Regions from separate parts of the Pedobacter jaeyakensis genome, predicted to be linked through region 2. Evidence: riboswitches for the same ligand, from Rfam matches in the RefSeq annotation. Region 2 holds a riboswitch; each other region holds the start of a gene.

Region 1 (3,281 bases), 490 kb from region 2:
TAAGAAAGACCTGGAGCAGTATTGTCTTGAAGGTAATACAGGAACCTATAATAGCATGGAGCGTGATGGTTCTTCACCAACTTATGGTGGTTATAGTAATACGATTGTTGTAAGAGAAGAGTTCGTTTTGCATATTTCTGAGAAATTAGATCTTGCAGCCACAGCTCCATTATTATGTGCTGGTATCACCACCTACTCTCCTTTAAGACATTGGAAGGTTGGCAAAGGACATAAGCTTGCAGTACTTGGACTAGGTGGCTTGGGTCATATGGCTGTGAAGTTCGGTGTGGCTTTTGGTGCTGAAGTAACTGTTTTAAGCACTTCGCCAAAAAAAGAAGAAGATGCTAAAAAGTTAGGTGCACATCACTTCGTAGTAACAACTGATGCCGAGCAAGTGAAAGCAGCGAGAGGCACTTTTGATTTTATTCTGGACACAGTTTCTGCAGAGCATGATTTTAACATGTATTTGAGCTTGTTGAGAACAGACGGCACGATGATTTGTGTCGGAGTTCCACCTAAGCCAGCAGAAGTTGCTGCGTTTAGTTTATTAGGCGGTCGTAAAAGCCTTGCCGGATCTGGAATTGGTGGTATAGCGGAAACTCAGGAAATGCTTGATTTTTGTGCAGAACACAATATTGTTTCGGATATAGAAATGATTGATATTAAAGATATTGATGCTGCTTACGATCGTATGCAAAAAGGTGATGTACGCTACAGATTTGTAATTGATATTGCAACATTGTAGTAACACGATATTAAACATTTATGAAAGAGGCTTCTGGCCTCTTTTTTTATGGATTAAAAATATATTATAATTAAATCTACTAATTTGGTAGTCTTTATTATATTTGCATCATGATATGCAAGATTAAAGCTATTCAGCATTCATGTTTTGTTTGTAGCCGGTAGTGCTGGATGGCCATACCGAAGTCAGGTTGTTTACTCATTGCAACCTGAAATGGGGGTCTGCTGTGAAGCATGCTCTAAAAAAACTCGTTAAATTATATTTGGTTTTTAAGGGCTGTCTTTTTGAGGCAGCCCTTAATAAAAAACTAGTTTATTAATTGTTTACTTATCCAGAAAGACTGAGGGAAAGGCCCTTTGACGTCTTAGCAACCTGTTTTTAATAAGGTGCTAACTCCTTCCGCAACATGGTTGCGGTAAGATAAGATTTGTGCCCGTCGGAAACCTGGATGTGTAAGCTTAAAAATTAAAGTTTAAAAGATGAAAATTTACTTAGACAATGCAGCTACCACATCGCTTAGTCGGGATGTATTTAATGCGATGGAGCCTTATTTATTTGAAAGCTACGGAAATCCTTCTTCCTCACATTATGAGGGGAGAGCTGCAAAAGTAGCTATTGAACAATCCAGAAAAACAATTGCAGATTTGCTAAATGCCGATCCTAAATCTATCATATTTACCTCAGGGGGTACAGAGGCTGATAATACTGCTATCGTTTCTGCTATCCGTGCCAACGGTATTAAGGTGGCCATAACTTCCCAACTGGAACACCACGCGGTATTGAATACCTTAAAGCAATTGGAGAAATCTGGAACCATTAAGTTGTTCTTTGTTAAGAATGACGACCAAGGAGCATTATCAATACCTCATCTTCAGGTGTTGCTGGAAAAAAATGAAAGTGCATTTGTTTCTTTGATGCATGCCAATAATGAAATTGGTAACCTTAACGATATTCATCAGATAGCTGAAGTCTGTCAAAGCTTCGGCGCAATTTTCCATACGGATACCGTGCAGTCCATCTGCCAGTATCAATACAATACTAAACTTCTACGCGCAGATTTCCTGGTAGGTTCTGCTCATAAGTTTCACGGTCCTAAAGGTATTGGCTTTTTGTACGCTCGGAACCCTGAAAGGCTAATACCCATGTTAAATGGCGGTGCGCAAGAGCGAGGTTTGCGAAGTGGTACAGAAAACGTAAGCAGCATAGTTGGTTTGGCCAAGGCATTGGAACTGGCTTACACTAATTTAAGTCAACATCATCAGCATTTTATAAACGTCAAAGGAAAAATGATTAACGATTTACTTAGCAAAATACCTGGAATTAAATTTAATGGGCACTCAGCCAGCAAACAGCAAAGCTTGGCAACTGTACTTAGTGTTTCACTACCAAATCCGGAAAATGGGCAATCTGTGCTGAGTTATCTTGACCATCATGGAATTTGTGCCTCTGGAGGAAGTGCTTGCTCAAGTCGATCCAGTTCTCATGTATTGTCTGCGCTTGGATTAGCCAATAAGCAAACCAATATCAGGTTTTCATTTAGCAGATATACGACTGAAGATGAGGTAAGTGAGGCTGTGGACAGGTTAGCTTCATTATATGTGAAGGATGCACTGAGAGAAATTAGTTCCGTATGCTAGCAGTTAATTACCTGGCTTTTGCAATTCCTGCTTTTTTCCTTTTCCTATGGCTGGAATATAGGCTTACTAGTGCGGATAAGCGTAAGGAGGTTTTTAAATATGAAAGTTCAATTAGTAACCTTAGCGTAGGAATTGCAGAACGTTTGCTGAATCTGCTGATCTCAGCAAGTTTTTACAGCCTATATGCCTGGATTTATAGTAATCATGCAATTTTTCAAATCTCTAATGTATGGTGGGTTTGGGTACTGCTGATCCTTTCTACAGACTTTGTTTGGTACTGGTATCATAGGTTGGGACATGAGGTGAATCTATTTTGGGCCGCACACATCGTTCATCATCAAAGTGAAGAGTTTAATTTAACCGTCGCCTCGAGAATTACAGTTTTCCAGGCTCTAATTCGAAATTGCTTTTGGTGTGTTTTGCCATTCGTTGGGTTCCATCCTAATATGGTGATTACTATATTGGTAGTGCACGGCGGGTATTCGTTTTTTACGCACACGCAATTAGGTAAGAATTTACGATATTTGGAATATATTTTTGTAACGCCATCTATCCATGGCATCCATCATGCTAGCGATGAACACTATTTGGATAAAAATTATGGTGATGTATTTGTGTTCTGGGATAAACTTTTTGGTACGTTTCAGCAGGAGTTAACCCCACCCAAGTATGGTCTGACTCACCCAGTGAATAGTTATTCCTTTCTTTGGCAGCATTTTCACTATTTTTTGGAATTAATTGAGGCATGCAAACGCAAGGTATATTTCAAAGATAAACTTAAAATTATATTTGGGAGTCCTTCACGGCTTAATCAGAATATTAGAACACAGCTGGAAAAAAGGTATTTTCCACAAACAAGGGATGAGGTATATCGTTTCAAATTCAGGGGCTACTTAAAT
Region 2 (3,281 bases):
CTCAATGATCGACCATTCCAATGCTTGTTGACCGCCTAGTGATCCGCCAATCAGTACTTTGATATTTTCAATCTCCAAATGTGCTGCTAACAATCGATGAGCTGCTACAAGATCCCTTATGGTAAATTCCGGAAAGGAAAGATAATAAGGCTGACCGGTTACCGTATTTTCACTTAATGGGTTGCTTGTACCATAATGGGAGCCTAATACGTTAGCACAAATGATGTAATGCTCTTCTGGATTAAAAAGATCATTGTTGCCGAAGAGGCCTTTCCACCAATCTAAAACATCAGCGTTAGCAGTTAAGGCATGGCAAACCCAAATAACATTATCTTTATTTGCATTTAATTTACCATAAGTCTGATAAGCGATTTGAAGGCCGGGCAGGGTTTTACCACTCTCAAATTCGAAAAGTTCATTATGAAAATATGTAGAAATAGTACTCATTCAGTTGATGAAATAATTGATTTTAGTGATGAATCGCTGCAAATGCTTGTTCTAAATCTGCTTTAATATCATCGATATGCTCAATACCCACAGAGATTCTCAATAAACTTGGTGACACTCCAGAGGCGATCTGCTCGCTTTCACTAAGTTGCTGATGAGTTGTTGCTGCGGGCTGGATAATTAGTGTTTTTGCATCGCCAACATTTGCAAGGTGGCTAATTAGTTTTAGACTATCCACTAGCTTAGATGCATTTTCAAGGTCGCCATGAAGCTCAAATGATAATACCGCGCCAAAACCGTGCTTTAAATACTTTTTGGCGTTGGCATGATATGGGCTACTTTCAAGACCTGGATAATTAACTTTTTTTACCGATTCATGGCCTTCTAACCAGTTCGCAAGGTCAAGAGCATTGTCTACGTGTCGTTGTACCCTTAGAGAAAGTGTTTCAAGTCCTTGAGTCAGTAGAAAAGAATTAAAAGGTGATAGCGCAGGACCGAAATCCCTCAATCCCTCAACCCTTGCACGGATAATGAACTGAATATTGCCAAAAGGCCCGGCGGCACCAAAAACATCGCTAAATATTAAACCATGATAGCCTTCGGAAGGTTCGCTAAACTGAGGAAATTTTCCATTGCCCCAGTTATAATTTCCTCCGTCAACGATCACTCCGCCTATACTTGTTCCATGACCGCCAATCCATTTCGTAGCAGATTGAACAACGATGTGCGCGCCATGTTCCAACGGTCTGAACAGGTAGCCCGCAGCACCGAAAGTATTGTCAACAATTAAGGGGAGATCGTACTTATTGGCAATTGCAGCTAATTTTTCAAAGTCTGCAACACTAAATGCCGGATTGCCAATGCTTTCCAGGTAAATGGCTTTGGTGTTTGCATCGATTTTTCTCTCAAAATCTTGCTCGTCATCGCCATTGGCAAATCTCACTTCTATCCCTAATCTTTTGAAAGCAACTTTAAACTGGTTGTAAGAACCACCATACAAATGAGAAGAGGAAACAAAATTATCACCAGCTTGTAGTATGTTATTCAAAGCGATAAACTGTGCCGCCTGCCCAGAACCAACTGCCAAGGCCGCAACACCACCCTCCAAAGCAGCTACTCTTTTTTCGAACACATCCGTGGTCGGATTCATGATACGTGTATAAATATTTCCAAACTCTTTTAACGCAAAAAGGTTCGCACCATGCTCAGAATTTTTAAACCCGTATGAGGTAGTTTGATAAATAGGTACTGCTCTGGAACCAGTTGTCGGATCAATTTCCTGACCAGCATGTAATTGTAATGTTTCGAATTTATATGAGGTTGACATGTTTTCTTTTTTATAGTGAACTGTTAAAATGAATTTGCACCCAGTGGGGGCATACTTAATTTCCGTACCCTTTTTAAGGGCCTTCCGAATGAATGGGTAATACAGATGGAAGATTTACAAACTATAGCATGCAACAGCACATACAACGGGTATGTTGGGCTATAAAACAATTCGTTTGATCCGGTGAGATTTTTACATTTTTCATCTTGTTTCAATTTATCTTTCCAAATAGCACCATGCTTTTTGGTCAGGAATTGGCACCTTCTCCATTTGGGAGGGTTGCCAGTGGGTCATTGAGCCTGTCTCTCGCCACTTCTTTATAAATCAAACCTGAAAATAGGATTGACTTTCTTAGCTATTGCTAGATATTGATACAAATGTAATAGGGTAAGCTTCAAAAACCAAAATATAATTCTGAAAATTTAGCAAATATCTGTTTATTAGATATATAATTTATTTTTTGTTATACAAACTTCATCGTTGTTTATGTAGAATATTGATTTAAAGCTTGGTTCAAATCAGCAATAAGGTCGTCAATATGTTCCAGTCCAACAGATATCCGAATTAAATTCTGTGGTGTTTTAGTGTCTGGGCCTTCTACTGAAGCGCGGTGCTCTATCAGACTCTCAACGCCCCCTAAACTGGTAGCCTGTGCAAATATTTTAACGGCATTTACAACACGCCTTGCTTCTTGAGCGCCACCTTTAACTAGTATGGACAACATCCCGCCAAACGCAGACATTTGCTTTCTGGCTATTTCATATTGTGGATGTGACGACAATCCTGGATAAAAAACTTGTTCTACCGCTGCATGTGTTTCTAAAAACTTGGCCAATGCATATCCATTCTCACTATGGGCTCGCATCCGGTATGGCAATGTTTTGATACTTCTTAATAATAAGAAGCAATCGAATGGAGAAGGAACTGCGCCTCCAATTTGTTGAACATTTCGTATTGCCTGCCATAGCTCATCCTGTTTAGCTGTTATCAATACTCCACCTAAAACATCGCTGTGACCACCGATATATTTCGTAGATGAATGCATTACAATGTCAGCACCTAGTACAATTGGGTTTTGAAGACATGGAGAAGCGAAAGTACTATCGCAGGCCAGTATGAGGTGGTGTGCTTTTGCAAGCTTAGCAATTGCTTTAATATCGGTTACCTTAAGCAAGGGGTTTGATGGTGTCTCAATCCAAATCAATTTGGTGTTTGATTTAATATGGGATTGAATCAGTTCCAGATTTGTTTGATCAATGAAATCAAATTCCAACGTTTCTGCAAAGATAGATTGAAGCTGTTTCTTGAATCCCCAATACATGTCATCCGGGGCGATGATATGACTACCAGGCTTCAATGCTTGAAACAGGCTCATGCCGGCCGTATTACCTGAAGAAAATGCGCATGCATCCACACCTTTTTCCAATTCGGCAAGAGTTTTTTCCAGGTTAGAGCGATTTGGGTTACTAACGCGGCTATAAATATGTCCACCAGAATAGCCACCATC
Region 3 (3,281 bases), 880 kb from region 2:
GAGAACATTACATCCCCTTTTAACAGGTGAGACCAACTTGAAGACTTGTCGAAATCAACCAAATGCTCTTCCAATTTTTTTGCAGAAATGCGCATAGAACGGCGCGTAAACACCATAACCTTTTCCAAACGGTTATCTGCGAGAAGTAACTTTACAAGTTCTTTACCTACCAGTCCGGTTGCACCAATCACCAATGCTATTTTTTTCATATTGTTAAGTCCTATTCATACAAAGTAAACAATTAACAATTAAGACACTACATTTGTGACAGGCAATGGCGAATACTAATAAAAATACAAAAACAAGACTGGTTTATCTATTACTCATTTTCATCGTAATTTTTGGAGGTCTCATGTCAAGGCGTATACCAGCAATACCTCCCGGGTTTGGTGATTTGCTGTGGGCAGTAATGATATTTTTAATGATTAGATGCTTAATCATCCGGGCCCGTATAAGCACTGTTGCAATATCAAGTTTATTAATCTGCTATGTAGTGGAATTTAGTCAACTCTACCACGCTTCGTGGATAGACCATGTAAGAGCAACAACTTTAGGTGCTTTAGTTTTGGGCCGGGGATTTTTATGGAGCGATATACTAGCGTATACAATAGGGGTCTTGACTTGCGTAGTAATAATTGGCTTCTCCAGTTTTAGAAGCAAGCTAACATAAAAATAGCGACTGTTATTTAATAGCCGCTATTTTTATATATATTGAAACGTATCTGCTTACTTGGCAATGGCCATTGATGATCTGTCTGCGATCATTATTTCCTCAGATGCATACTGTGAGGATTTTAAAGTGGCAAAATTGTTGAATTTTACATTATTCATATTACTTGCGACAATTGTACTTTGGTCTGCAGTTCCGCTGATTTTTAATACTGCGCTATCATTTACAACGCTGTAAATACTACCAACGGTTGCTTTAATCCTGGCAGTTGCACTTTGGCTTAAAAACAATTGAAGATATTTTACATCGAAGTTGTTGCTGGTTACCACCACTGATTGTCCGTATGCTTCAATGCGTTGAAGATCTTTAACAGTGATGTTGATGGTCACTTGCGATGATTCCATTGAATTGATGTATAGTGTTTGGCCCTTGCTCAATACTGAAGTTTTCTCAGGATTAAAGCTTTCCGTCCCTTGTACAATTTCTTTATCACCTTGTGTTAAAATGATCTTCACGTTTCCGCTAACCCAAATCTTGTTGAAATTTATAACTGAAGGAATTCGTGATGAGATGGTAGTGGGCTGCTGAGTTGCGAAAGTTGAGAAAGCGGAAGAAGTTAAAACTACTACTGTTAATGCTGCTGCGAATAATGTTTGTGTTAGAGTTTTCATGTCGTTTGATTTTTGAGGTCTTTTTTGTCGTTTTGTAATTAAGACGTAGGGATGACAAAAACGTTGCACGGCATTTTGGAATACTATACCAGTATTGGGTAAGTACCGACCAAACCCGAATATTATTCGACGAACGCCTCCATCAAAATTTAATTTCCATTCAGTCTTGCTACAGGCCCATATAGCGAACTTTATTCGTATTAATAGTTGTTTTTTTGGAAATGATTTTTCTTTGTTGCACTTTTGTACTGCTTATAGAGAAAGACGGAGGGATTAGACCCTGCGAAGTCTTAGCAACCTGTGCTTACAAGGTGCTACATTCTACTGAAGCCTGTTATTTGGCCTCTGAAAGATAAGTTAGTTGACGGCAGAGATGCCAATCGGTTAGCAGACTTTATCATTCTCGTTAAGCTTTGTTTATAATTCGTTCGGCACTTGTTTTGGCTCCGCCACTATCAAAAACAGCTTATTATCAACTCATATGGATACTATTTAAATGAACATTAGAGAAGAATTAGAAAAACGTATTCTGATCATCGACGGTGCAATGGGTACTATGATCCAGCGCTATGTTTTAACCGAAGAGGATTTTAGGGGAGAACGTTTTAAAGATCATCCTTGCGATGTAAAGGGCAACAATGATCTGCTCAACATCACGCGGCCGGATATTATCAAAGCTATTCATACAGAATACCTCAAGGCTGGAACTGATATTATTGAGACCAACACTTTTAGTACCCAACGCATTTCGCTGGCCGATTACCAGATGGAAGAGCTTGATTACGAAATGAGCTTTGAAGGAGCTAAAATTGCTAAAGAAGCCATCAATGAGTTCATGGCCAACAATCCCGACAGGAAATGCTTCGTTGCGGGTGCGGTTGGGCCAACAAACCGAACCCTTTCCATATCACCAGATGTGAATGATCCAGGCTACAGAGCGCTTACATTCGACCAGTTGGTTGATGCCTATGATGTTCAGATCAGGGGATTGGTTGACGGAGGTGCTGATGTACTGCTAATTGAAACAATATTCGATACTTTAAATGCAAAGGCAGCCATTTATGCAATTAAGCAATATGAAAAAATAATTGGTAGGAAAATAGAGATCATGATCTCAGGAACAATAACAGATGCTTCTGGAAGGACACTATCTGGCCAAACTGTGGAGGCCTTTTTGAACTCTGTAATTCATGCGAAGCCGCTAAGTATCGGCTTTAATTGTGCGCTTGGCGCAAAAGACATGAGGCCACATATTGAAGAACTATCGGCGAAGGCAGGTTGTTACGTATCGGCCTACCCAAATGCTGGTTTGCCAAATGAATTTGGTGCCTATGATGAAATGCCTCATGAAACTGCCCACCTGGTGGAAGATTTCATACAGCATGGGTTTGTTAACATTGTAGGTGGATGCTGCGGCACCACACCCGATCATATTGGCTGCATTGCTGAAAAAGCCAAGGGTATTGAACCAAGAAAAATACCTGAAATACCAGAATATCTCCGCTTGAGCGGATTGGAGCCTGTTGCGATCACGCCCGAAAGTATTTTTGTTAATATTGGTGAGCGAACAAATATCACAGGGTCTCCTAAATTCTCTAAACTTATCTTAAGCGGAGACTTTGAAGCTGCACTCACTGTGGCAAGACAACAAGTAGAAGGCGGAGCACAGGTGATAGACGTCAACATGGACGAAGGGATGATTGACTCTGAAGCCGCGATGACCAAATTTTTGAACCTGATTGCTTCTGAACCGGATATTTCTAAGCTACCGATCATGGTTGACTCATCAAAGTGGACGGTGATTGAAGCAGGTTTAAAGTGTTTACAGGGCAAAGGAATTGTAAACTCCATTTCTCTTAAGGAGGGTGAAGACAAATTCAGGGAAAGTGCCCTTAAGATCATGACTTACGGAGCAGCCGTAGTAGTGATGGCTTTTGACG

Evidence for each region. A riboswitch is a leader RNA that binds a small molecule or an ion and turns the genes downstream of it on or off. The one in region 2 is predicted to bind S-adenosylmethionine.
Region 1: linked by a shared signal. The riboswitch ahead of ACXZ1K_RS12075 (cysteine desulfurase family protein) and the one ahead of ACXZ1K_RS09860 (O-acetylhomoserine aminocarboxypropyltransferase/cysteine synthase family protein) in region 2 are both predicted to bind S-adenosylmethionine.
Region 3: linked by a shared signal. The riboswitch ahead of metH (methionine synthase) and the one ahead of ACXZ1K_RS09860 (O-acetylhomoserine aminocarboxypropyltransferase/cysteine synthase family protein) in region 2 are both predicted to bind S-adenosylmethionine.

What each region holds. Positions count from the first base shown of each region.
Region 1 is NZ_CM136921.1:2,699,642-2,702,922, forward strand. It holds gene ACXZ1K_RS12070 (NAD(P)-dependent alcohol dehydrogenase) at 1-745, shown strand, start outside; SAM riboswitch class I at 1,070-1,172, shown strand; gene ACXZ1K_RS12075 (cysteine desulfurase family protein) at 1,225-2,382, shown strand; gene ACXZ1K_RS12080 (sterol desaturase family protein) at 2,376-3,281, shown strand, end outside.
Region 2 is NZ_CM136921.1:2,213,840-2,217,120, forward strand. It holds gene ACXZ1K_RS09855 (homoserine O-acetyltransferase family protein) at 1-447, opposite strand, end outside; gene ACXZ1K_RS09860 (O-acetylhomoserine aminocarboxypropyltransferase/cysteine synthase family protein) at 470-1,774, opposite strand; SAM riboswitch class I at 1,988-2,100, opposite strand; gene ACXZ1K_RS09865 (trans-sulfuration enzyme family protein) at 2,259-3,281, opposite strand, start outside.
Region 3 is NZ_CM136921.1:1,336,825-1,340,105, reverse strand. It holds gene ACXZ1K_RS06065 (NAD(P)H-binding protein) at 1-209, opposite strand, end outside; gene ACXZ1K_RS06060 (ribosomal maturation YjgA family protein) at 275-670, shown strand; gene ACXZ1K_RS06055 (GIN domain-containing protein) at 727-1,341, opposite strand; SAM riboswitch class I at 1,591-1,700, shown strand; gene metH (methionine synthase) at 1,838-3,281, shown strand, end outside.